DNA from 4 places in the Xenorhabdus sp. TS4 genome. Region 2 is predicted to be linked to each of the others. Evidence: predicted binding sites of a transcription regulator. Region 2 holds the regulator's gene; each other region holds the start of a gene.

Region 1 (6,118 bases), on a different contig from region 2:
CACTGCAAACCCTGCCAATTTATACTAACGTATTCGGTAAAATTGGGATTGCAACCCTGATTGTCGCTGTGATTATGGCCTTTATGGTGCCGTGGTTGAACAAGATTATGAAAGCGTAACCTGTCTAATCCTGCTTGATTAAACAAATTTTCCGCTCGTTGATAAGTCAAATAACGGGTGGGAAATACCAAGCTGAGCTGGCTAATTCAAAAAAGAACTTAGCCAGCTTTTATATTAGCTAAGTAATAAATTTTATATAAATAACAATTTATTACAGCACATCAACTGCATTCAGTTCTTTAAAAGCCTGCTCCAGACGAACAACCATGGAAGCCTGAGCAGCACGCAACCAAACACGTGGATCATAGAACTTCTTGTTAGGCTTATCTGCACCTTCAGGGTTACCTAACTGGCCTTGCAGGTAGCCCTCATTCTTTTTGTAGTAGTTCAGGATACCTTCCCAAGTTGCCCACTGGGTATCGGTATCGATATTCATTTTCACTACACCGTAACTCACGGCTTCCTGAATCTCTTCTGCGGTAGAGCCAGAGCCACCGTGGAAGACAAAATCCAGACTGTTGTGTGGCAGGTTGAATTTTTCAGAAACGTAGTCCTGTGAATTGCGCAGAATTTTTGGCGTCAGTTTAACGTTGCCAGGTTTGTATACACCATGAACGTTACCGAAAGAAGCCGCGATGGTGAAACGCGGGCTGATAGCGTTCAGTTTCTCATACGCATAAGCCACATCTTCTGGCTGTGTATACAGGGAAGAGCTGTCCAGATGGGAATTATCAACACCATCTTCTTCACCACCAGTGCAACCCAGTTCGATTTCCAGTGTCATGTCGATTTTCGCCATACGTGCCAGATATTGGCTGCAAATCTCGATATTTTCTTCCAGAGATTCTTCTGACAGGTCGATCATGTGAGAGGAGAACAGAGGCTTACCTGTTTGCGCGTAGTGTTTCTCACCCGCTTCCAGCAGGCCATCGATCCATGGCAGCAGTTTACGTGCACAATGGTCGGTATGCAGGATAACAGGCACACCATAATGTTCTGCCATCTGGTGAACATGGTGGGCACCAGAAATAGCACCGATAATCGCTGCTTGTTGACCTTCTGCTTTCAGACCCTTACCGGCAATGAAAGAGGCACCACCGTTAGAAAACTGGATAATGACCGGAGCACGTACTTTTGCCGCCGTTTCCAACACCGCGTTGATGGAATCAGTACCGACGCAGTTAACCGCTGGTAACGCGAAATTGTTTTCTTTAGCGACAGCAAAGACTTTTTGAACATCATCACCAGTGATGACACCCGGTTTTACGAAATCAAAAATTTTAGACATGTTACGTGGTCCTGTATTGACATTGAACAGGCAGCCAATGCTGCCTGTTTATTACAACTTAATTACTTTTAGCACGTTCTTCCAGCATCACCACAGCTGGCAGTTTTTTGCCTTCAACGAACTCAAGGAAAGCACCACCACCAGTAGAGATGTAAGAGATCTTATCGGCAATTTCGAACAGATCGATTGCCGCCAAGGTATCACCGCCCCCTGCGATAGAGAAAGCATCACTCTCAGCAATTGCACGGGCAATAATTTCGGTTCCTTTACGGAAATTAGGGAATTCAAAAACACCTACAGGACCATTCCACAAAATAGTCTTGGCGCTTTTCAGGATTTCAGCCAGACGTTCGGCAGAAGCATCACCCAAGTCAAGGATCTGCTCTTCATCTTGAATTTCGCTGGTGGATTTCAGCGTTGCTTCCGCAGTCTCAGAGAATTCTGTCGCAACACGAACATCGGTAGGAACTGGGATGTCACAACTTTCCATCAGTTTTTTCGCTTCTGAGATCAAATCATCTTCGTACAGCGAACGACCAACATTGTGTCCTTCTGCGGCAACAAATGTATTAGCAATTCCACCACCCACGATCAGCTGATCGGCAATTTTGGACAGCGAATCAAGAACGGTCAGTTTAGTTGAAACCTTAGATCCCCCTACAATCGCCACCATTGGACGGGCAGGATTGTGCAATGCTTGACCCAAAGCTTCCAGTTCACCAGATAGCAGTGGGCCAGCACAAGCAATAGGGGCAAACTTAGCAACACCATGAGTTGACGCTTGTGCACGGTGCGCAGTACCAAAAGCATCCATTACATACACATCACACAGTGCAGCATACTGTTTTGATAACGTTTCATCGTCTTTTTTCTCACCTTTGTTGAAGCGAACGTTTTCCAGAACCACTAATTCGCCTTCCGACACTTCAACACCATCCAGATAGGTTTTTTCCAGACGAACAGGAGAAGAAAGTGCTTCTTTCAAATAATCAACGACAGGTTGCAGTGAGAACTCTTCGTTGTATTCTCCCTCAGTTGGGCGTCCCAGGTGAGAAGTAACCATGACCTTGGCTCCCTGATTCAACGCAGCCTCAATTGTCGGCAAAGACGCACGGATACGTGCATCAGAAGTCACTTTGCCATCTTTTACAGGCACATTAAGATCAGCACGGATCAATACGCGTTTACCCGCCAGATCTAAATCAGTCATCTTAATTACAGACATGGTGAATCCTCTCATTGATTCTTTATAAAATTACTCAATCTTCTGCTGTGTGCTGTTTGTGACACAACAAATGATTATTTGAAACCGGTTGCGGCCATTGCCAGTGTCGTATCAATCATACGATTGGCAAAGCCCCACTCATTGTCACACCACACAAGGGTTTTAATCAGGTGCTTCCCGCTAACCCTCGTTTGTGTGCCATCCACAATAGCACTGTGGGGATCGTGGTTAAAATCCGTTGAAACCAACGGCAGATCAGTGTAATCCACTATACCATGAAACGCCCTGGCCGCTGATTTTTGCAGGAGTTGGTTCACATCTTCCACACTCACTGGCGAACAGACAGTTACGCTCAAGTCAATGGCTGTCACATTGATAGTAGGTACCCGAACAGAAATCGCCTCAAACCGATCATTAAATTTAGGGAAAATACGAGTGATCCCCGCAGCCAGTTTTGTATCAACAGGAATGATGGATTGACTGGCCGCCCGGGTTCGACGTAAATCACAGTGATAAGCATCAATCACAGGTTGATCATTCATCGATGCGTGAATGGTTGTCACCGTACCAGATTCAATATTGAACGCATCGTCCAACATTTTAATGATTGGAATGATGCAGTTTGTTGTACAGGATGCATTAGAAACAATGCGATCTTCGGCAACCAATGAATGGTGATTAACACCATATACTACGGTAGCATCCAGATTATTGCCTCCTGGATGCGCAAATAGGACTTTTTTAGCTCCGCTGGCGATATGAGACTCTCCGTCTGCCCGTTCACCATACTTACCTGTGCAATCAAGAACAATATCAATGCCCAACTCTTTCCACGGCAGAGCCGAGATATTCGGTTGATGAAACAGCCGGATGCTATCGTCTCCTATTTGCAATAAATCATTATTCAGGCGTACATCCCATGCAAAACGCCCATGACTGGAATCGTATTTCAACAAGTGAGCAATACCTTGTGCATTTGCCAACTCATTGATAGCGATCACTGAAATTTCAGCTTGACGCCCGGATTCGTAAAGAGCACGCAAAACGCTGCGCCCTATTCTTCCGAAACCATTAATCGCTACCCTGATAGTCATGTTACTCCCTGAATTTCTCTGTAGTTACGCGACCGCTTAGGATAACTGAGCAATGTCTACTTGTACTGATAATTCATCACAAAATTAATCAGATTGTGACAGACAAGACATTTTATTATCTCATTTATGCACTTAAACTGAAACGGTTCAGCAACCATGAAAGCAGATTACGAGAAAAAAAGAGTGATGGCAAGCGCCATTCGTCACATTATGGAGGAAAAGTTGAACAAAAAAAGAGCGCATTCGCCCTAAAATTGATGCGAATGCGCTTAATAGGGATTATTTGCCGATTATTTCAGCAAAGCTGTTGCCTTGGCTACTACATTTTCAACAGTGAAACCAAACTCTTTGAACAGAACATCAGCTGGTGCAGATTCACCGAAAGTGTTCATACCGACGATAGCGCCATTGATACCAGCATATTTGAACCAGTAATCAGAAATACCCGCTTCGATGGCAACACGTGCAGAAACCGCCGCTGGCAGTACCGCTTCACGGTATGCAGCATCCTGCTTATCGAAAGCATCGGTAGATGGCATAGAAACCACGCGAACCTGACGACCTTCGGCAGTCAGTTGCTCAGCCGCTTTCACTGCCAATTCCACTTCGGAACCTGTTGCAATCAGGATCAATTCAGGCTGGCTTACGCAATCCTTCAGGATGTAAGCCCCTTTCTCGATATTCGCCAATTGCTCAGCAGTACGATCCTGCTGTGCCAGGTTTTGACGGGAGAAGATCAGTGAAGTTGGACCATCTTTGCGCTCAATCGCATATTTCCACGCAACCGCAGATTCAACCTGGTCACATGGACGCCATGTGCTCATGTTTGGCGTTACGCGCAGGCTAGCAATCTGCTCGACTGGCTGGTGAGTTGGGCCATCTTCACCCAAGCCGATGGAATCGTGGGTATAAACGAAGATGCTACGCGCTTTCATCAGTGCCGCCATGCGTACAGCGTTACGGGCATATTCCACGAACATCAGGAATGTTGCACCATAAGGCACAAAACCACCATGCAATGCGATACCGTTCATGATGGCAGACATACCGAATTCACGCACACCGTAGTGAATGTAGTTACCGTCCTGAACTTCATTCAGAGGCTTGGAGCCAGACCACATGGTCAGGTTACTTGGTGCTAAGTCAGCAGAACCACCCATGAATTCCGGCAGAACTTTACCGAATGCTTCCAGTGCATTTTGTGATGCCTTACGGCTAGCAATGGAGGCTGGGTTCTGTTGCAGTTTTTCAATAAATGCTTTGGATTCAGCTTCCCAATTCGCTGGCAGCTCACCGCTGGTACGACGGTTGAATTCAGCAGCCAGTTCTGGATAAGCTTGCGCATATGCAGCAAATTCCTCTTCCCAGCTTGCTTCTTTGGTTTTGCCAGCTTCCTGGGCGTTCCAGCCAGCGTAAATGTTCTGGGGAATTTCAAACGCAGGATGTTCCCAACCCAGCGCTTTACGGGTTGCTTCAATTTCAGCATCGCCCAGCGGGGAACCGTGACATTCTTCTTTGCCTGCTTTATTTGGTGAACCAAAGCCGATGATGGTTTTGCACATCAACAGGGATGGTTTGTTTGTTTCTTTGCGTGCTGCTTCGATAGCTGCCGCAATAGCGTCAGAGTCATGACCATCTACGCCACGGATAACATGCCAGCCATAGGCTTCAAAGCGCGCAGCGGTATCATCAGTGAACCAACCTTCTACCTCACCGTCGATAGAGATACCGTTATCATCATAGAATGCGATTAATTTGCCCAGTTTCAGTGTACCCGCCAAAGAGCAAACTTCATGGGAGATCCCTTCCATCATACAGCCGTCACCCATGAACACATAAGTGTAGTGATCGACGATATCATGGCCTGGACGGTTAAACTGCGCTGCCAGTGTGCGTTCTGCAATCGCAAAACCTACTGCATTGGCGATACCCTGTCCCAGTGGGCCAGTAGTGGTTTCTACACCTGGAGTATAGCCATATTCTGGATGGCCCGGAGTTTTAGAGTGCAATTGACGGAAATTCTTCAAATCATCAATAGAAACATCATAACCCGTCAGATGTAGAAGACTGTATATCAGCATGGAGCCGTGACCATTAGATAACACGAAACGGTCACGATCAACCCAGCCAGGATTCGAAGGGTTATGGTTCAAATAATCACGCCACAGCACTTCGGCAATGTCAGCCATTCCCATTGGTGCACCAGGATGCCCTGATTTTGCTTTCTGCACAGCATCCATGCTCAAGAAGCGGATAGCATTAGCAAGGGTTTTACGAGTGGTCATTCTTTACTCCAATTCGGATAAAAGCGTTAGTGAACTAAGGATTAATTTTCGCAGCGCAGCATACAAACCGCAATCATTAATGCCAGATAATTAATGCCGGATGATAAGAAAAACTATCTTAATTTCTCCTTGACAATAATTATTTGATTTACCTCGTTGTTTTGGT
Region 2 (6,118 bases):
AGCTGTCGAAAATGCAGAAGATAATCGGCAATTAGGCACAGAAGATCTTAAGGCTCTACACTTTAACCAAAGAGATGTCCTGGTAGGGATCGCTGCCAGTGGCCGAACACCCTATGTATTAGGTGCAATGGAATATGCCAAATCAGTTGGTGCTACTGTCGCCTGTATCAGCTGCAATCCAGATAGCTCAATGGTGCAATTGGCTGATATTGCCATCACGCCTGTCGTAGGGCCAGAAGTGATAACGGGTTCATCCCGTATGAAGGCAGGAACGGCACAAAAATTGATACTGAATATGATCACAACAGGCACCATGATCCGTATTGGCAAAGTATATGGTAATTTGATGGTTGATGTAGAAGCTACCAATGCCAAATTAATCGAACGCCAGAAGAATATTGTCATCGCCGCCACGGAGTGCAGCAGAGAAATGGCAGAACAGGCCTTAAACACCTGTGGTGGTCATTGCAAGACCGCAATCGTCATGATTTTATCGGGCGTCAGCGCCAAAGAGGCCAAAGCATTATTGGCAGAACACCAAGGGCTTATCCGGCCAGCTATCTCAACAGACCGATAATCATTGCCTCTTTAGAGGGGGTTTAAATGGCTAAAATTCGTCAGGAAATGTTGGCTGAAATACTCAACGCCATTGGCGGAGCGGGTAACATTGCCCGTTGTGGAAATTGCATGACCCGCCTGCGGTTGACACTACGGGATGATTCACTTGCCGACATATTCTACTTGAAGAAGATTACCGGTGTCTTGGGCGTCATAGCGACTGATGACCAACTCCAGATTGTCCTTGGCTCCGGTAAAGCCCAAACAGCAGCAGAGATGATGAAAACGCTGTTAAGTGATACACGTCATCCCAGTGGATCTGAACTTTCCCCTGCTAAACCCCATTCTGACACACTAAAAGATATCGCCACCTCTAACAAAAAACATCTCAAAGAAAAACAAACCAGTTCAGTCCATAAATTTCTGGCTAAATTTGCCACCATCTTTACTCCCCTGATCCCTGGATTTATTGCCGTTGGCCTGTTATTGGGTTTTGCTACTCTGTTGGAACAAATTTTTATTAAAGAAGTCTCTCATCCCAACGCTATATTGGTTGAGATGGTTGGCTATATGAAAATTTTCAGCAAAGGCATGTTCAGTTTCTTAGGTATCTTGATTGGCTACAATGCACAAAAGGCATTTGGGGGATATGGGGTTAACGGAGCCATCATCGCTTCTCTATTTGTGCTGGGTTATAACGCCGAAGCTACCAGTGGTTTCTACTCTGGTATCAGTCATTTTTTTGGCTTCGCCATTGACCCGCGAGGCAATATTATCGGGATACTGATTGCCTGTATTCTCGGTGCCTGGGTGGAAAAACAGATCCGAAAAATCATGCCCTCTGATCTGGATATGATCCTGACTTCCACAGTCACCCTACTTATTATGGGCGCTGTTGCATTTATCGTCATTATGCCTGTCGGAGGTTATTTGTTTACCGTGATGTCATGGCTGTTCATGAATTTGAATGGCAACCCATTCGGTACAGCCATCTTGGCAGGGCTATTCCTAATCGCCGTGATGTTTGGTGTACATCAGGGCTTTGTCCCCGTCTATTTTGCTTTGATGGAAGCACAAGGATTTAATTCCCTTTTTCCCATTCTGGCGATGGCAGGGGCGGGGCAAGTAGGTTCCGCACTGGCGTTATATGTCAAAGCCCAAAAAGGCGCGTTACTGCGCGCTCAAATCAAAGGCGCCATCATTCCAGGTTTATTGGGAATTGGCGAGCCCTTGATCTATGGTGTCACACTTCCCCGCGTCAAACCTTTTGTCACCGCCTGTCTCGGCGGTGCCATAGGTGGTTTTTTTATCGGTCTGATTGCCTGGTGGGGATGGCCTGTCGGATTGAATAGCGTTTTCGGCCCTTCCGGGCTAGTCGCCCTGCCGCTGATGACATCCGACAGCGGCATATTCACGGGCATGGCAATATATGGTGCCGGACTAATCGTCTCTTATATCGCTGGCTTCACGCTAACGCTATTCTTCGGCAGCAAAAATATCGATTTAAGTTAACTCAGCCAAACCAGATTAAAGGCACACAAGCGGCGGTCAGGACACCCATTGCGATATTAAATGTAAACCACGCGCGACGGCTTTTCAGTAACCGTCCAATCAGTGAACCGAGAACAAGCCAGATTGCACCAGCAAGGGTATTGACGATTAACATCACGATACTGATAACAAAAATGGAATGGTTATACAACTCTCCAGCCAGACTGTAACTACTGATTGCACCCAATCCCATCAACCATGTTTTGGGATTTAAGAACTGCAATAACCAACCTTGATAAATCTTTATTGGCTCTCCTGCCGATGTTGTGGTGTCCAGCCGCTTATAATGCGAAGTAGCTGTTTTCCAGGCTAGCCATAATAAATACAGACATCCGAGTATTTTCAGGCCCATGTGTATAGCAGGATAAATCAACAGTAACGCCGCAACACCAAACGCAGACAGCAGCAAAATTGTCTGCATTCCCAGAATAATGCCCAAACAAAGCGGGATAGAGCGGCGAATACCAAAATTAGCTCCCGATGATGTCAGTAACAAATTGTTTGGGCCCGGTGTGACAGCGGAAATAAACATAAATATACTAAGCGAAAATATCAGGCTTAAAGTCATGGGTAGATTCCCCTCCCACCCAGATAGTTGGCATTTCTTTTCAAGAAAAATAACAGTATGTTATTTCATATACAAGATAACTAATCATGAAATCAATTCATTATGAATCCCAGACTACAACTCCATTGGCAACATCTAAATTTACCCGATAATGAATTACAGTATTTTCAGGAGCAATCACAATGATTATCCCGTGGCAACAATTGGAAGCCGATACACTCCACAACTTAATTGAAAGTTTTGTCCTGCGGGAAGGTACTGATTATGGTGAACAGGAAAAAACGCTCGAACAAAAAGTACAGGATGTAAAACGTCAGCTTGAACGAGGCGAGGTTCTGTTGGTATGGTCTGAACTACATGGAACCGTTAATATCTTGCCTAAAGAGATGTTCCGTCCGTAAAGCTCAGCTTGCTTTATTCATTCTAATTGACTGATTCGCCAGTTTTATTGATTAAGGAGTCTGTTCATGTCTGCCAAACACCCCGTCATCGCAATCACTGGCTCCAGTGGAGCAGGAACAACCACCACCAGTGTCGCTTTCCGTAAGATTTTCCAACAACTTGACGTAACCGCCGCACTGATAGAAGGGGATAGTTTCCATCGTTACACTCGTCCTGAAATGGATGCCGAGATACGCAAAGCAAGAGAACAAGGCAGACATATCAGCTACTTTGGGCCAGAAGCTAATGATTTCGGTATGTTGGAAAAAACATTCTTTGAGTATGGGGAAACGGGCAATGGCCGCTGCCGAAAATATCTCCATACCTATGATGAAGCCGTTCCCTATAACCAATCACCAGGTACGTTCACACCGTGGGAACCCCTGCCATCAAAGACAGACGTCCTATTTTATGAAGGGCTGCACGGTGGTGTTGTCACGCCACAACACAATGTCGCCAGTCATGTGGATCTATTGATTGGCGTTGTGCCTATCGTCAATTTAGAATGGATACAAAAACTCATCCGTGATACCGGTGAACGTGGGCATTCCAGAGAGGCTGTCATGGATTCCGTTGTCCGCTCAATGGATGACTATATCCGCTACATCACTCCTCAGTTTTCACGTACTCACATCAATTTCCAGCGTGTCCCCACCGTTGATACCTCCAATCCCTTCTCTGCCAAAGCCATTCCCTCGCTGGACGAAAGTTTTATCGTGATCCGCTTCCGTGGCCTCACTCAAATTGATTTTCCTTATTTACTCGCTATGCTTCAGGGCTCATTTATTTCCAGCATAAATACTATCGTCGTTCCAGGTGGAAAAATGGGGCTGGCAATGGAATTAATTATGGCACCGCTTGTTAAGCAATTACTGGAAGGCAAAAAAATTTCGTAATTTAATCCCTATTTAATTTTTAATAAGGCAGGTAACAAAAAATAACGTTACCTGTTTTATTTAAATAAACAGACCATTTTTTGTGACATAATTTTTTCCCTTTTATAAATGTAAAATCAATAAAACCAACTCTTCTGCCTGATTTCTGGTAATCTACCAGTCAGTTTAATATGCTGAAGCGATACAGGAGGAGACAGAAATGCTTTCCTGTGTTACAAACAAGGTTACAAGCGCGAACTGGCAAGGTATATGGGTTAAGATCAATATACCTACATTTTGACATCCTTATAATCCATATAAAATTCCCGCTTGTCAGTTTTTCAGCAGGTTAATATGTTAATCTATTGACTTTAAAAGCTAGCCTGAAGAGGAACTACCGTTTCTCACACTATAAAGGCAGAAATAACAACAGAGGATAAAGCGAATGGTTCTCGGCAAGCCACAAACAGACCCTACTCTTGAATGGTTTTTGTCACACTGCCATATTCACAAATATCCATCCAAGAGCACGCTTATTCATCAAGGCGAGAAAGCAGAAACGCTTTACTACATTGTTAAAGGTTCGGTTGCTGTTCTAATAAAAGATGAAGAAGGTAAGGAGATGATTCTCTCTTATTTAAATCAGGGAGATTTCATTGGTGAACTTGGATTGTTTGAAGAGGGACAAGAGCGTACTGCATGGGTGCGAGCAAAAAGTGCCTGCGAAGTGGCTGAAATTTCCTATAAGAAATTTCGCCAGTTAATTCAGGTGAATCCTGATATTCTGATGCGTTTATCTGCTCAGATGGCAAGTCGCCTACAAACCACTTCCGAAAAAGTAGGTAACTTAGCCTTTCTGGACGTTACAGGTCGTATCGCCCAGACGTTGCTCAATTTGGCCAAACAGCCTGATGCAATGACTCACCCTGATGGTATGCAAATCAAAATCACACGTCAGGAAATTGGGCAGATTGTGGGTTGCTCCCGTGAAACGGTTGGCCGTATCCTGAAAATGCTGGAAGATCAAAACCTGATCTCTGCACATGGCAAAACCATCGTCGTTTATGGGACACGTTAATTCCCGATAAACCAGAAACTACTCAGCCAGTGCAATCCGTTACTTCGTACTGGCTTTTTTTACTGTTATTTGTTTAACCAGCGGGATATCGCCATTTCCAGCCGCATCATACCCTCTGTGATTTCGTCCTCAGAAATGATCAATGATGGTGTAAAACGCAAGATGCTGTCTCCTGCACTTAATAACATCAATCCCAGTTCCGCCGCTTGCTGCAATATTTCTCTGGCCTTACCCTGATATTCGGCTTTCAATACGGCCCCAATCAGCAAGCCTTTTCCACGAAATTCATGGAAGATACCATATTTTTGGTTCATCTTTTCCAGAGCATGAGTGTACATATCGTGCCGTTTTTCCACGCCCATCAGCACTTCTGGCGTATTGATGATATCCAGTACGACACAACCGACGCTACAAGCCAATGGATTTCCACCATAAGTCGTTCCATGTGCCCCCGTTTCCATTGCCGCCGCTATTGTATCTGTCGTTAACATTGCACTAATTGGAAAACCGCCCCCCAGCGCTTTTGCTGTCGTCAAGATATCCGGCTGTACGCCATAATGCTGGTAAGCATATAACTTACCCGTGCGCCCCATCCCACTCTGAACTTCATCAAAGACCAACAAAGCCTGATGCTTATCGCACAATTCACGCACCCCATGCAGAAACTCCATCGTCGCAGGAGTAACCCCCCCTTCTCCTTGAATTGGCTCCAAAACAACAGCACAAGTGTGATCATCGATTTCCGCCCTGACGGCATCCAAATCATTAAAAGGCACGTGAACAATATCAGCAGGTTTAGGTCCAAACCCTTCGGCATATTTCGGCTGCCCTCCTACCGAAACAGTGAAAAAGGTACGACCATGAAACGCCTGATGGAATGCAATGATTTTGGTTTTATTGGGATAATGACGAGTAATCGCATAACGACGTGCTAATTTAAATGCCGCTTCATTGGCTTCCGCTCCCGAATTAGCGAAAAAGACTTTTTGAGCAAAGGTCGAATCAATCAATTTTTGCGCTAAAGTTAAGGCAGGCTCATTGGTAAAA
Region 3 (6,118 bases), on a different contig from region 2:
ACATTGTTAACCTGACGAGCATCTTCCAAGAAAGTTTCTGCAATGTATTTTGCACGCAGTGGGTCTCCAGGCATCAAAACAACATCAGCAAAATCGCCCATCTCAGCATTAATATGTGGGGTGGCCATAAATTTATTTCCTTGTTTTTATTACATATCAAAATAGATGAAAATGGGGAGACCCTGAGATCTCCTCCAAAAATTAAAACATCGGTTTACCGTAATCCATTGGCGTCAGATCGAAGTATTTAGCTACTGTCTGACCCATGTCGGCGAACGTTTCACGATGTCCTAATGAACCTGGTTTAACTTTAGGTCCGTAAACCAGAACTGGGACATGTTCACGGGTATGATCTGTTCCCGCCCAAGTTGGGTCACAACCATGGTCAGCGGTCAAGATCAGAATGTCATCTTCTTTAACCAATTTCAGCATTTCTGGCAAACGACGGTCAAACAACTCCAGCGCTGCTGCGTAACCGGCGACATCACGGCGGTGGCCATAAGAAGAGTCAAAATCAACAAAGTTGGTAAATACGATAGTGTTATCCCCCGCCTGCTCCATTTCAATCAGCGAAGCATCAAACAGGGCATCAATGCCTGTCGCCTTGACCTTTTTGGTGATCCCTACATTCGCGTAGATATCTGCAATTTTGCCAATGGAAACCACTTCTCCCTGCTTTTCATCAACCAGTTTTTTCAGGACAGTTGGGGCTGGTGGCTCAACGGCCAAATCATGACGGTTGCCAGTACGCTGAAAATTCCCGGCTTTATCCCCCACAAATGGACGGGCAATAACGCGACCAATGTTATATTCGCCAATATTCAACTCTTCACGAGCGATTTCACACAGCTCATACAGACGATCCAGGCCAAATGTCTCTTCATGGCAAGCAATCTGGAAAACAGAATCCGCAGAAGTATAGAAAATCGGTTTACCGGTTTTCATGTGCTCTTCACCCAACTTGTCCAGAATAACGGTACCGGAAGAGTGACAGTTACCCAGATAACCAGGCAGATTTGCACGTTCGACCAGTTTATCCAGCAATTCCTGTGGAAAGCTGTTTTCTTCATCACGGAAATAACCCCAGTCAAACAGAACCGGAACGCCGGCAATTTCCCAATGTCCTGACGGCGTGTCTTTACCAGAAGAAAGCTCACTCGCGTAACCATAAGCGCCAATAATTTCGGCATCTTTATCCAGACCAATCGGGAACGTTCCGCAAGACTCTTCTGCTGCCTTACCCAATCCCAGACGGCTCAGGTTTGGCAAATGTAGTGGTCCCTTACGGCCAATATCAGCCTCACCACGGGCACAGCGTTCTGCTATATGACCCAAAGTATTAGATCCCTTGTCACCAAACTTTTCAGCATCAGCAGTTGCACCGATACCAAAGGAATCCAATACCATGATGAATGTACGTTTCATAATTTTCTCCTGCGTCAATTCACGCTATCAATGCGGAAACTGCCAGCTATTAAAATCAATTTCAATGCTTGTATGGTTTATCCACGGATATAACGATAAACCATCGGTGTAGTGGCTTGTGTCTCGCTTTCCTTAAAAACAAGAGCCTTACGTACTGCTTCTGCGGCTTCATGCCAGTCATGCTCACTGCTAGCATGAATCATTGCCAAAGGAGTATCCGCATTCACGTTTGTGCCTAGCGCAATGATATCACTGAGCCCCACACTGTAATTAATAGGATCTGTCGCCTTACGACGTCCTCCACCCAATGCAACAACAGACATTCCTAAGACACGGGTATCCATTTCTGCAACAATGCAATTTTTTCCCGCTAACATCTGTTCAGCTAACACCTCTCCAGCCAATACTGGCTTGACAAAGTCCGCAGTCGGGAGGTAACGAGTGTAATTTTCAACAAAATCAATAGGCCCTTTCTGCGCTGCCACCATGCGACCAAATGTTTCCGCCGCCCTGCCACTGTCCAATGCTGCTTGTAACTTATGATATGCATCGTCACGATCAATAGCCAAATTACCTGACACCAGCATTTCAGCAGACAATGCCATGGTGACTTCAAGTAACCGGGGGTTACGATATTCCCCCGTCAGGAATTGGACAGCTTCACGCACTTCCAAAGCATTACCCGCGCTGGATGCCAAAACTTGATTCATATCCGTCAATAGTGCCGTGGTCTTACATCCCGCACCATTGGCGACTTCAACGATGGCTTCGGCCAGCCGTTCCGATTGTTCGTAGGTCGGCATAAATGCCCCAGAACCCACTTTCACATCCATGACTAAAGCATCCAGCCCTTCGGCTAATTTTTTACCCAAGATAGAGGCGGTAATCAAAGGGATAGAATCAACGGTCGCCGTAATATCGCGCGTCGCATAAAAGCGTTTATCCGCAGGTGCCAGCGAATTTGTCTGTCCGATAATGGCAATACCTACATTGCGAATAATATCGCGGAAACGGCACCTATCAGGGAAAATGTCAAAACCGGGAATGGATTCTAATTTATCCAGTGTTCCTCCGGTATGTCCCAAGCCACGTCCCGATATCATCGGCACATATCCCCCACAAGCCGCCACCATTGGGCCAAGCATCAGGGAAGTGACATCCCCCACACCGCCCGTCGAGTGTTTATCGACAATCGGGCCAGGTAAATTCAATTTCTTCCAGTCTAAAACCGTACCAGAATCACGCATCGCTAATGTCAGTGCGACACGTTCATCCATCGTCATGTCATGGAAATAGATAGTCATTGCCAGTGCAGCAATCTGCCCTTCGGAAACCGTATTATCGCGGACGCCGTTAATAAAGAAGCGGATTTCTTCTTCATTCAATGGATGACCATCACGTTTTTTGCGGATAATTTCCTGTGCCAAAAACAAAGCTACCTCCCAATCATTATTATCTGAAAAGAATGGCAGTAATACACACTATTTTATCGTGTGTGCAATGAGTCATTATTGATCTCAATAACCACTACTCTGTTTTTGACTCTGGTGTCCAAGAGTAGTCAACAAACTGTCCAACAAACTGGAAGCACCGAAACGGAAATGACGGGAATCAACCCATTTGTTTCCCATAATACGTTCTGCCAACGCCAGATATTGTGCCGCTTCTTCGCTAGTACGTACACCGCCTGCCGGTTTAAAACCAACGCTATCACCTACGCCCATCTCACGGATCACACCCAGCATAATTTCAGCACTTTCCAGCGTCGCATTAACAGGAACCTTACCGGTTGAAGTTTTGATGAAATCCGCTCCAGCTTTAACGGAAATTTCAGATGCCTTGCGAATCAAAGTCGCTTCTTTTAATTCCCCCGTTTCAATGATGACTTTTAGCCAGACGCCTGATTCAGCACAGGCCGTTTTACAGGCTGTTACCAAGTCAAAACCAATCTGCTCATTACCGGCCATCAAGGCGCGATAAGGAAAAACAACATCCACTTCATCAGCACCATAAGCTATGGCAGCACGAGTTTCAGCCAATGCAATGTCGATATCATCATTACCATGTGGGAAGTTAGTCACCGTGGCAATACGAATATCAGGGGTTCCCTGTTCGCGTAATACTTTACGTGCCCAAGGGATAAAACGTGGGTAGATACAGATAGCTGCCGTCTGTCCGGCAGGGCTGTTTGCCTGACGACAAAGTGCTGCCACTTTTTCATCTGTATCATCATCATTAAGTGTAGTTAAATCCATCAAACTCAGCGCCTGCTGAGCGGCGGCAGTTAAATCGGTCATAAAACTCTCCAACGGTATTATTATCGTCACTGAATCAGACAACAGACTTAAAACAAATGCAGGTGAGAAATCTCACCTGCATTCAATTTGATATAGACTTCCTGCGTCTTACAACGAGAGGAAGAATCCGGCAATTGTTGCACTCATCAAGTTAGAGAGTGAACCCGCCAATACGGCTTTCAAACCGTAACGGGCAATATCACCACGACGGTTTGGTGCCATACCACCTAAGCCGCCCAGAAGGATCGCAACAGAAGACAAGTTAGCGAAACCACACAGAGCAAAAGAGATAATAGCTTTAGTATGACCAGAAAGCACTTGCAGACCCGCAGCCTGGACGACATCATCTGCTTGCAGGTATTCACTAAAGCTCATAAATGCCACGAATTCATTAACAACTAATTTCTGCCCGATGAAAGAACCCGCAATTGTTGCCTCATTCCACGGAATACCGATCAGGTAGGCGATTGGTGCAAAAACCCAACCCAAAATCAATTCCATTGATAATTGAGGATAATCAAACCAGCCGCCAATACCGCCTAAGATACCGTTCAGCAAAGCAATCAATGCGGTGAACGCCAACAGCATGGCACCGACATTCAAAGCTAACTGCATACCGGATGCTGCACCCGATGCCGCAGCATCAATAATATTTGCAGGACGATCTTCCGCCGCAACCAACGACATCGCATCATCAGTATCGCGAGTTTTTTCTGTTTCCGGCACCAGCAATTTTGCAAACAGCAAACCACCTGGTGCTGCCATAAATGAGGCCGCAATCAGGTATTCCAATGGAACACCCATAGATGCATAGCCCGCCAGTACAGAGCCGGCAACAGAAGCCAATCCACCACACATCACAGCGAACAATTCAGACTGGGTCATGGTCGAAATGTACGGACGTACAACCAAAGGAGCTTCGGTTTGACCTACGAAAATATTCGCCGTTGCAGACAAAGATTCAGTCCGTGAGGTTCCCAATAATTTCTGCAATCCACCACCCAATATTTTGATGATGAGCTGCATAATGCCCATGTAATACAACACCGCAATGAGAGATGAGAAGAAAACAATGACTGGCAGGACACGCAGAGCAAAAACAAAACCGCCGCCGCCGAACAATTCAAACATTTTGTCGGACACCAGGCCGCCAAAAATAAAATCTGTTCCTTTTTGTCCGTATCCAATCACATTGGAAACACCTGAGGATATTGCCTCCAAAATGTCTTTACCGGCTGGTACGTACAGTACAAATGCCCCAACGGCAACCTGAATCAGAAAGGCGCCCAGGACAGTGCGGATTTTAATGGCTCGATAATTACTGGAAAAGAGTACCGCGATAAAAATCAGCACTACCATCCCGACCAGGCTCATAAGGAGTTGCATTGGAAGAATCCCTGTTCACTAAAAAATAATAAGAAAATATGTCAGTTATTCCATAAGATTCTACTGACATTGTGTGTGGGCCGATTATACCTAGGACTAAAAAAGAACAAGCAACTAACATCACAAATTAATGTCGCAAAAAGCAATATAAAAATGAAAAATGAGATATACATCACATAAATCCATCTAATTTCGGTGAGATTAGATAATTTAACGGAGGAAAAGGTGAAAAACAGGATAAACAGGCAAGAAATACAAGTTAAGCATTATTAATATGTTATAAGTCAACTCAATGCAAATAGGGCCATACTATTTTGGTAAATTTGATTGGCAATTTCATCTGACGGCTCTCGCCGCAACTCACACAATGCAGAGAAAACCTGTGCAACTCTCTCTGGTCGATTTGGCTGCCCCTGAAACCCAGATAACGGCATATCAGGTGCATCTGTTTCCAATACCAAAGATGACAGGGGCAATTGTGAAATGGTGTTACGTGTTTTTTGCGCTCTGTCATAGGTAATTGTCCCCCCGACACCAATGTAAAACCCCTGGCGAATAAAGACTTGAGCCTGGGATAAACTCCCCGCAAAACCATGAATAACCCCTGCTCGTGGTAACTTGTGTTTTCTCAAGATTGCCGCCAATTGATCATGGCTTTTTCTGGAATGGAGGATCACAGGTAGCTCATATTGTTTCGCGAGTTTTAGCTGTGCTTCTAACATGCTTTTCTGCTTTTCAAACTGCGGCTCTGGCATATAAAGGTCAAGACCGATTTCACCTACCGCCACGCATTTGGCCTCTTTTTCCTGTAGTTTTTGCTCCAACTCATCCAAATGAACCTCTTGGTGTTCAGCAATATAGAGTGGATGTAAACCAAATGCGGCATAAATCGGAGAATAAGCCTCAGCCAACGCAGAAACTCTCTGGAAATTTGTTTGACTTATTGTGGGAACGATAATTTTTTCCACGCCCATTTGTCTGGCTTGTTGCAGGCTCGCTATTTCATCACC
Region 4 (6,118 bases), on a different contig from region 2:
TTCGCCAGGATGGAGGAAAAATGCTTCTCCATCTGACAAAATAATTTCATCGCTCATGACACGGTCAAGTGCCGCATTGACTTCCGCCTTAGGGCCACTCAAATCAATATAGGCGGCAGTATGACCACGAAAAACACGAAACTGATTCCCAAGGCGCACATCAGCAGTTGCCCCATTAATACGTTCAACAGGGGGACGAGGGGTAATTACCAGCTTACCTTCATCTAGCCATTTAATAATGTCACGGTCACAGAGTCGCATTATTTCCTCTCAAATACGATGATACTTATGAATACCTGAACAACAGATTATTCGCAAAATTGGCCAATCTTGGCTTTTAAAATATCAATGGCCACGCGGTTTTTACCACCACGAGGGACAATAATATCGGCATATTGTTTCGATGGCTCGATAAATTGCAGGAACATTGGGCGCACGGTTTTCTTGTACTGCTCCATCACGGAATCCAATGAACGTCCGCGTTCATTCACATCACGTTTGATGCGGCGCATCAAACAAATATCCAGTGGCGTATCGACAAAAATGGAGAAATCCAGTTCTTGGCGTAGACGCTTATCTGTTAATAGTAGAATACCTTCGAGGATAATAACTCTTTTCGGTTCAAAATGAATGGATTCAGGTTTGCGGGTGTGCTCAACGTAGTCATATTGTGGCAATTCAATGGATTTTCCAGCTTTCAATGCCTGAAGATGTTCGAATAGTAAATTGTGATCCATTGAATTTGGGTGATCATAATTAACTTTATAACGTTCTTCTATCGGGGTGTTAGTTTGGTCTTTATAATAGCAATCTTCTGGAATAACGCCGATATTGTGATCACCAACCTGAGCCCGTAATTCTCGATAAAGTGTGCTGGCAATAAGGCTTTTGCCTGAGGCGGAGGCACCTGAAATACCTACGATTGTACACTTATGTGCTTCATCAGCCATACTAAAAATAACCTGGTTAAAAAAGAAAAAATAAAGTAGAAATATGGTATTTGCTAACACCATGTTTGGCGGATTATAGGGAGTTAATGACTTCTATTCCAGAGTAAACAAGATAAGTCTCGTTTTTTTCGATACGCTTCGCATAAAAATCCCGCAATTTTATGCCTCTGAGGGAAAATATTCTGCAAATAATTTTCACAAAAATATGCAACCGGATCTCGGATGATGAGGAGCCACATTGCGGTAGAAAATAGAGAAAACATTGAGCACTGAGCACTGATCAATGACTCCGTATCAATTGAGCCATTGACCAACATTTTCTACGCAACCGCTGTTACATACGGTTAAACTCATTAATCAAACTGCACGAAAAGAAATTTCAGTTGGGATTTTTTCGCCCTGCCAATACATCTTCGCAGAAATATTGGCAGCAATTTCACGATAAATATCTGCAAATTCACTGTCAGGCTGGCTAATTACTGTTGGTTCACCACGATCAAGATCTTCACGCAGTGAAATATGCAGCGGGATCTGCCCCAGTAATTGGCAATGATATTTTTCTGCCAGTTTTGCCGCCCCACCCGTGCCGAAAATTGGCTCATGATGACCGCAATTACCGCAAATATGGGTACTCATGTTCTCAATAATCCCCAACACTGGCACATTGACTTTCTGGAACATGACGATGCCTTTCATCGCATCGATCAGGGCAATATCCTGCGGTGTTGTGACAACCAACGCCCCCGTCACCGGAATATTCTGGGACAGTGTTAGTTGAATATCGCCTGTTCCTGGCGGCATATCAATCACCAGATAATCCAGATCCGGCCACAGCGTATCTTGCAGCATCTGCATCAAGGCCTTACTTGCCATCGGTCCACGCCATACCATCGCGTTATCATCGGTAACAAGGTAGCCAATAGAGTTGGTAGCCATGCTGTGAACCATAATTGGCGCCATATGCTGTCCATCAGGGGAAGTCGGGCGCTCTTTGGCTGTACCAAGCATATTGGGGATAGACGGGCCATAAATATCCGCATCCAAAATTCCCACTTTTGCGCCTTCCTGTGCCAGCGCCAGCGCCAGATTCACCGCTGTGCTGGATTTCCCTACGCCCCCTTTCCCTGAACTGACTGCCACGATATTGCGCACGCCATTAACACCAGGCAGATTATTGGATCGGCACAATGTGCTGATATTGTGGGTTAATCGCCATTCAACAGATTTTGCTCCCGTCGCAGATTGCAAGGGTTGGGTGGTTTCTTTCTTTAATATTTCGAAGGCGCGTTTCCAGACAAACGGCATGGTCAATTCAATATGCAATATCCCATCCAGCATAGTGCAATGATGCAATGCTTTCAGGGCAATCAAATCTTGTTCTAAAGTCAGATGTTTGAATGTCGTTAATATCTTTACAACATGTTCTTTCAGCAGGTCAGGATTGGTCTGCTCGGGGGATTGTAAGTTCATCCCGGCTCCTTTTGATTTATCTTTTTCAACCTAAAACTGTTTTGGCCATCATAACAGAAGCTAACCACTTCGGATAAAGGCAACGAGTAAAAGTGATGAAGATCTTGCGTTACCCTAGCGGCAACGCTCCTTATCAGGTAACATCAAAAACCCTTTTCACTTTATGGAAGTCAGATCCTAACTATGTCTCAAGTCGCGAACAAATTATTGGTGACCTGTGCGTTACCTTATGCTAACGGTCCAATTCATCTCGGTCATATTCTGGAACACATTCAGGCTGATATTTGGGTTCGTTATCATCGAATGCGCGGCAAAGAGGTTCACTTTGTCTGTGCCGATGATGCCCACGGTACACCAATTATGCTGAAAGCCCAGCAGAGTGGTATCTCTCCAGAAGAGATGATTGCCAAGGTGAGCCTAGAGCATCAGCAGGATTTTGCCGGTTTTGCCATTAGCTATGATAATTACCACTCTACGCACAGCGAAGAGAACAGAGCGCTTGCCTCCAAAATTTATCTGGAACTGAAAAAGAACGGTTACATTAAAAATCGGACGATTTCTCAATTATATGATCCAGAAAAAAATATGTTCCTGCCAGACCGTTTCGTCAAAGGCTCCTGCCCGAAATGTAAGGCAGAAGATCAGTATGGCGATAACTGTGAAGTCTGCGGAACCACCTATTCTCCAACGGAATTGCTTAATCCTCGTTCCGTTGTCTCTGGGGCAACGCCAGAAATGCGTGATACAGAGCATTTCTTCTTCGATCTGCCTGCTTTCAGCGATATGCTGCAAAAATGGACACGTTCTGGCACTTTGCAGGAACAAGTGGCAAATAAAATGCAGGAGTGGTTCGAAGCTGGGCTGCAACAATGGGATATTACCCGTGATGCACCTTATTTTGGCTTTGAGATCCCTGATCAGCCAGGTAAATATTTCTATGTCTGGCTGGATGCTCCCATTGGCTATATGGGCTCGTTCAAGAATCTGTGTGATAAACGTAATGACCTGAATTTCGATGAATTCTGGGAGAAAGATTCCAAAGCCGATCTCTACCATTTTATTGGCAAAGATATCGTTTATTTCCACAGTTTGTTCTGGCCTGCCATGCTGGAAGGTTGTAATTACCGTAAGCCAACCAACCTGTTCGTCCATGGCTACATCACGGTTAACGGCACTAAGATGTCTAAATCTCGTGGCACCTTCATCAAGGCTAGTACTTATCTGAAACACCTTGATGCAGACTGCCTACGCTATTACTACGCGGCAAAACTCTCTTCCCGCATTGATGATATTGATCTGAATCTGGAAGATTTTGTTCAGCGTGTAAACAGCGATATCGTTAATAAAGTGGTTAACCTTGCTTCACGCAATGCAGGCTTTATCAACAAGCGCTTTGGGGGCAAACTGGCAGACCAACTCGCTGATCCTGCGCTATACCAGAAATTTGTCGAAGCTGCACAGGGTATCGCAGAAGACTTTACCAACCGTGAATTCGGCAAGGCAATCCGTGAAATTATGGCACTGGCTGATCTGGCTAACCGCTATGTTGATGAGCAAGCACCGTGGGTTGTGGCGAAACAAGAAGGCCGTGACGCTGATCTGCAAGCAATCTGCTCAATGGGAATTAACCTGTTCCGCGTGCTGATGACTTACCTGAAACCTGTTCTTCCAGGTTTGTCCACACGAGCAGAAGCCTTCCTGAATACTGAACTGACCTGGGACAGTATCCAGCAGCCTCTGTTAAACCATGACGTTTCACCATTCAAGGCGCTGTTCAACCGCATCGAAATGGCTAAAATTGAAGCAATGGTTGCTGATTCGAAAGAGAGCATCGAACCACAAAAAACCGTAACAGGCCCACTGGCAGATGATCCAATTCAGGACACCATTGCATTTGATGACTTTGCCAAGGTTGACTTGCGCATTGCCCTAATCAAACAGGCTGATTTTGTCGAAGGTTCAGATAAGTTACTGAAACTAACACTTGATCTCGGTGGTGAGACTCGCCAAGTCTTCTCTGGTATTCGTTCAGCCTATCCTGATCCTAAGACACTGGAAAATCGTCTGACTGTGATGGTTGCCAACCTTGCTCCACGCAAAATGCGCTTCGGTATTTCAGAAGGCATGGTGATGGCGGCTGGCCCTGGTGGAAAAGATATTTTCTTGCTAAGCCCAGATAGTGGCGCCCAGCCAGGTATGCTGGTTAAATGATAGTTGCATATCTTTGATAGATATCATTAATTATCAATTAGATAATAAAGCGGGTTCCAAAAAAGACCCGCTTTTTAATGTGATGTGTGGCACATTCACAATGTTAGTCGTATGATAAAACCCTCGTTGTATTGAGGAATTATTGATTATGTCTTTCCAAAATGTGCTGATAATAGGTTGGCAATATCTGCGCGCATTTGCGCTGCTCTATTTGTGCCTGATCGCGGGGAATATTATTTCGGCACTGCTTCCTTTCTCTCTCCCCGGCAGTATTATTGGCTTACTTCTCCTGTTTGGTTTACTCGCATCCCAAATTATTCCCTCACATTGGGTAAAACCAGGCTGTAGCTTATTGATGAAAAACATGACACTGCTCTTTTTGCCCATCGGGGTGGGGATCATGGATTATTACCCACAGCTTAGCCAACAAATGCTCCCCATCCTCCTGTCTTGTATCGTTAGCACAGTGATTGTTATGGTCGTCGTTGCTTACAGCTCCCACTATATTCATCGTGAACGTATCATTATTGGGACTCAACAAATGGATACTAACCAAACAAGTACTAAGCAGCAACCACCCACCTCAACACCAACAAGTCCATCGCAACAGTTATCACAAGAACCGAAAGAGAAAAAAAAATGTTAAGCCATATTTGGTGGTCACTACCGTTAACCCTGATTGTATTTTACTGCGCTAAAAAACTGTCAGTACGACTCAAACTGCCTATATTTAATCCGTTATTGATCTCAATGGCCGTTATCATTCCCTTGCTGCTGCTGACTCATACCCCTTACAAACACTATTTTGCCGGTAGCCGGATACTGAATGATTTGCTGCAACCTGCCGTTGTTGCTCTGGCTTTTCCTCTGTATGAACAGCTACATCAAATCCGGGCTCAATGGAAATCCATTATTGGCATCTGTTTTGTGGGCAGCGTTGTCGCAATGGTTACAGGAACTGCCATCGCATTATGGGCAGGTGCTACACCTGAAATTGTGGCCTCTATTCTCCCCAAATCCGTGACGACCCCAATCGCTATGGCTGTAGCCGATTCCATTGGTGGTATTCCTGCCATTAGCGCAGCGTGTGTCATTTTGGTAGGTATTTTAGGAGCTATCTTTGGTCACAATCTGTTTAACGTTCTAAAAATAAAAACCCAGGCGGCACGGGGATTGGCAATGGGTACAGCATCCCATGCGGTGGGAACGGCTCGCTGTGCGGAAATAGATCATGTTGAAGGTGCATACAGCTCACTGGCTTTAATGACCTGCGGCATTATTACCTCGCTGATTGCACCTTTTCTATTTCCAGTATTGCTGCATCTATTTGGTTAACCATTTTATGAATGACTATGACCTCAGTCGTTACAAAATTGCAATAAAAAAGCAAACAAGCCAATTAAAACAGCAAAAATTTGACATGGTTGACTAAAATAATATTGTTATTACACCGATTTCATTAATTATATAGCCTATATCACATTGCA

What was found. The regulator CRP, encoded in region 2, controls carbon source genes, mostly activating them, when cyclic AMP is high. The targets are predictions, from matches to a motif close to ATGTGANNNNNNTCACAT.
Region 1: epd (erythrose-4-phosphate dehydrogenase) is a predicted target of CRP. The motif match lies at 3,859-3,876, and genes of this name have one in related genera.
Region 3: Xets_RS16755 (NupC/NupG family nucleoside CNT transporter) is a predicted target of CRP. The motif match lies at 5,269-5,286, and genes of this name have one in related genera.
Region 4: Xets_RS07435 (CidA/LrgA family protein) is a predicted target of CRP. The motif match lies at 4,709-4,726, and genes of this name have one in related genera.

The regions. Positions count from the first base shown of each region.
Region 1 is NZ_NKHQ01000009.1:49,000-55,117, forward strand. Features, by position in the region: gene dtpB (dipeptide/tripeptide permease DtpB) at 1-119, shown strand, start outside; gene fbaA (class II fructose-bisphosphate aldolase) at 272-1,348, opposite strand; gene pgk (phosphoglycerate kinase) at 1,407-2,573, opposite strand; gene epd (erythrose-4-phosphate dehydrogenase) at 2,648-3,667, opposite strand; gene tkt (transketolase) at 3,958-5,952, opposite strand.
Region 2 is NZ_NKHQ01000001.1:118,090-124,207, forward strand. Features, by position in the region: gene murQ (N-acetylmuramic acid 6-phosphate etherase) at 1-577, shown strand, start outside; gene murP (PTS N-acetylmuramic acid transporter subunit IIBC) at 604-2,070, shown strand; gene Xets_RS00450 (LysE family translocator) at 2,072-2,677, opposite strand; gene Xets_RS00455 (YheU family protein) at 2,860-3,078, shown strand; gene Xets_RS00460 (phosphoribulokinase) at 3,145-4,014, shown strand; gene crp (cAMP-activated global transcriptional regulator CRP) at 4,439-5,071, shown strand; gene Xets_RS00470 (aspartate aminotransferase family protein) at 5,137-6,118, opposite strand, start outside.
Region 3 is NZ_NKHQ01000080.1:41,020-47,137, reverse strand. Features, by position in the region: gene deoD (purine-nucleoside phosphorylase) at 1-128, opposite strand, end outside; gene deoB (phosphopentomutase) at 202-1,425, opposite strand; gene deoA (thymidine phosphorylase) at 1,503-2,858, opposite strand; gene deoC (deoxyribose-phosphate aldolase) at 2,943-3,722, opposite strand; gene Xets_RS16755 (NupC/NupG family nucleoside CNT transporter) at 3,831-5,096, opposite strand; gene Xets_RS16750 (TatD family hydrolase) at 5,393-6,118, opposite strand, start outside.
Region 4 is NZ_NKHQ01000011.1:160,934-167,051, reverse strand. Features, by position in the region: gene dcd (dCTP deaminase) at 1-261, opposite strand, end outside; gene udk (uridine kinase) at 309-950, opposite strand; gene apbC (iron-sulfur cluster carrier protein ApbC) at 1,308-2,420, opposite strand; gene metG (methionine--tRNA ligase) at 2,604-4,631, shown strand; gene Xets_RS07435 (CidA/LrgA family protein) at 4,780-5,277, shown strand; gene Xets_RS07430 (CidB/LrgB family autolysis modulator) at 5,271-5,966, shown strand.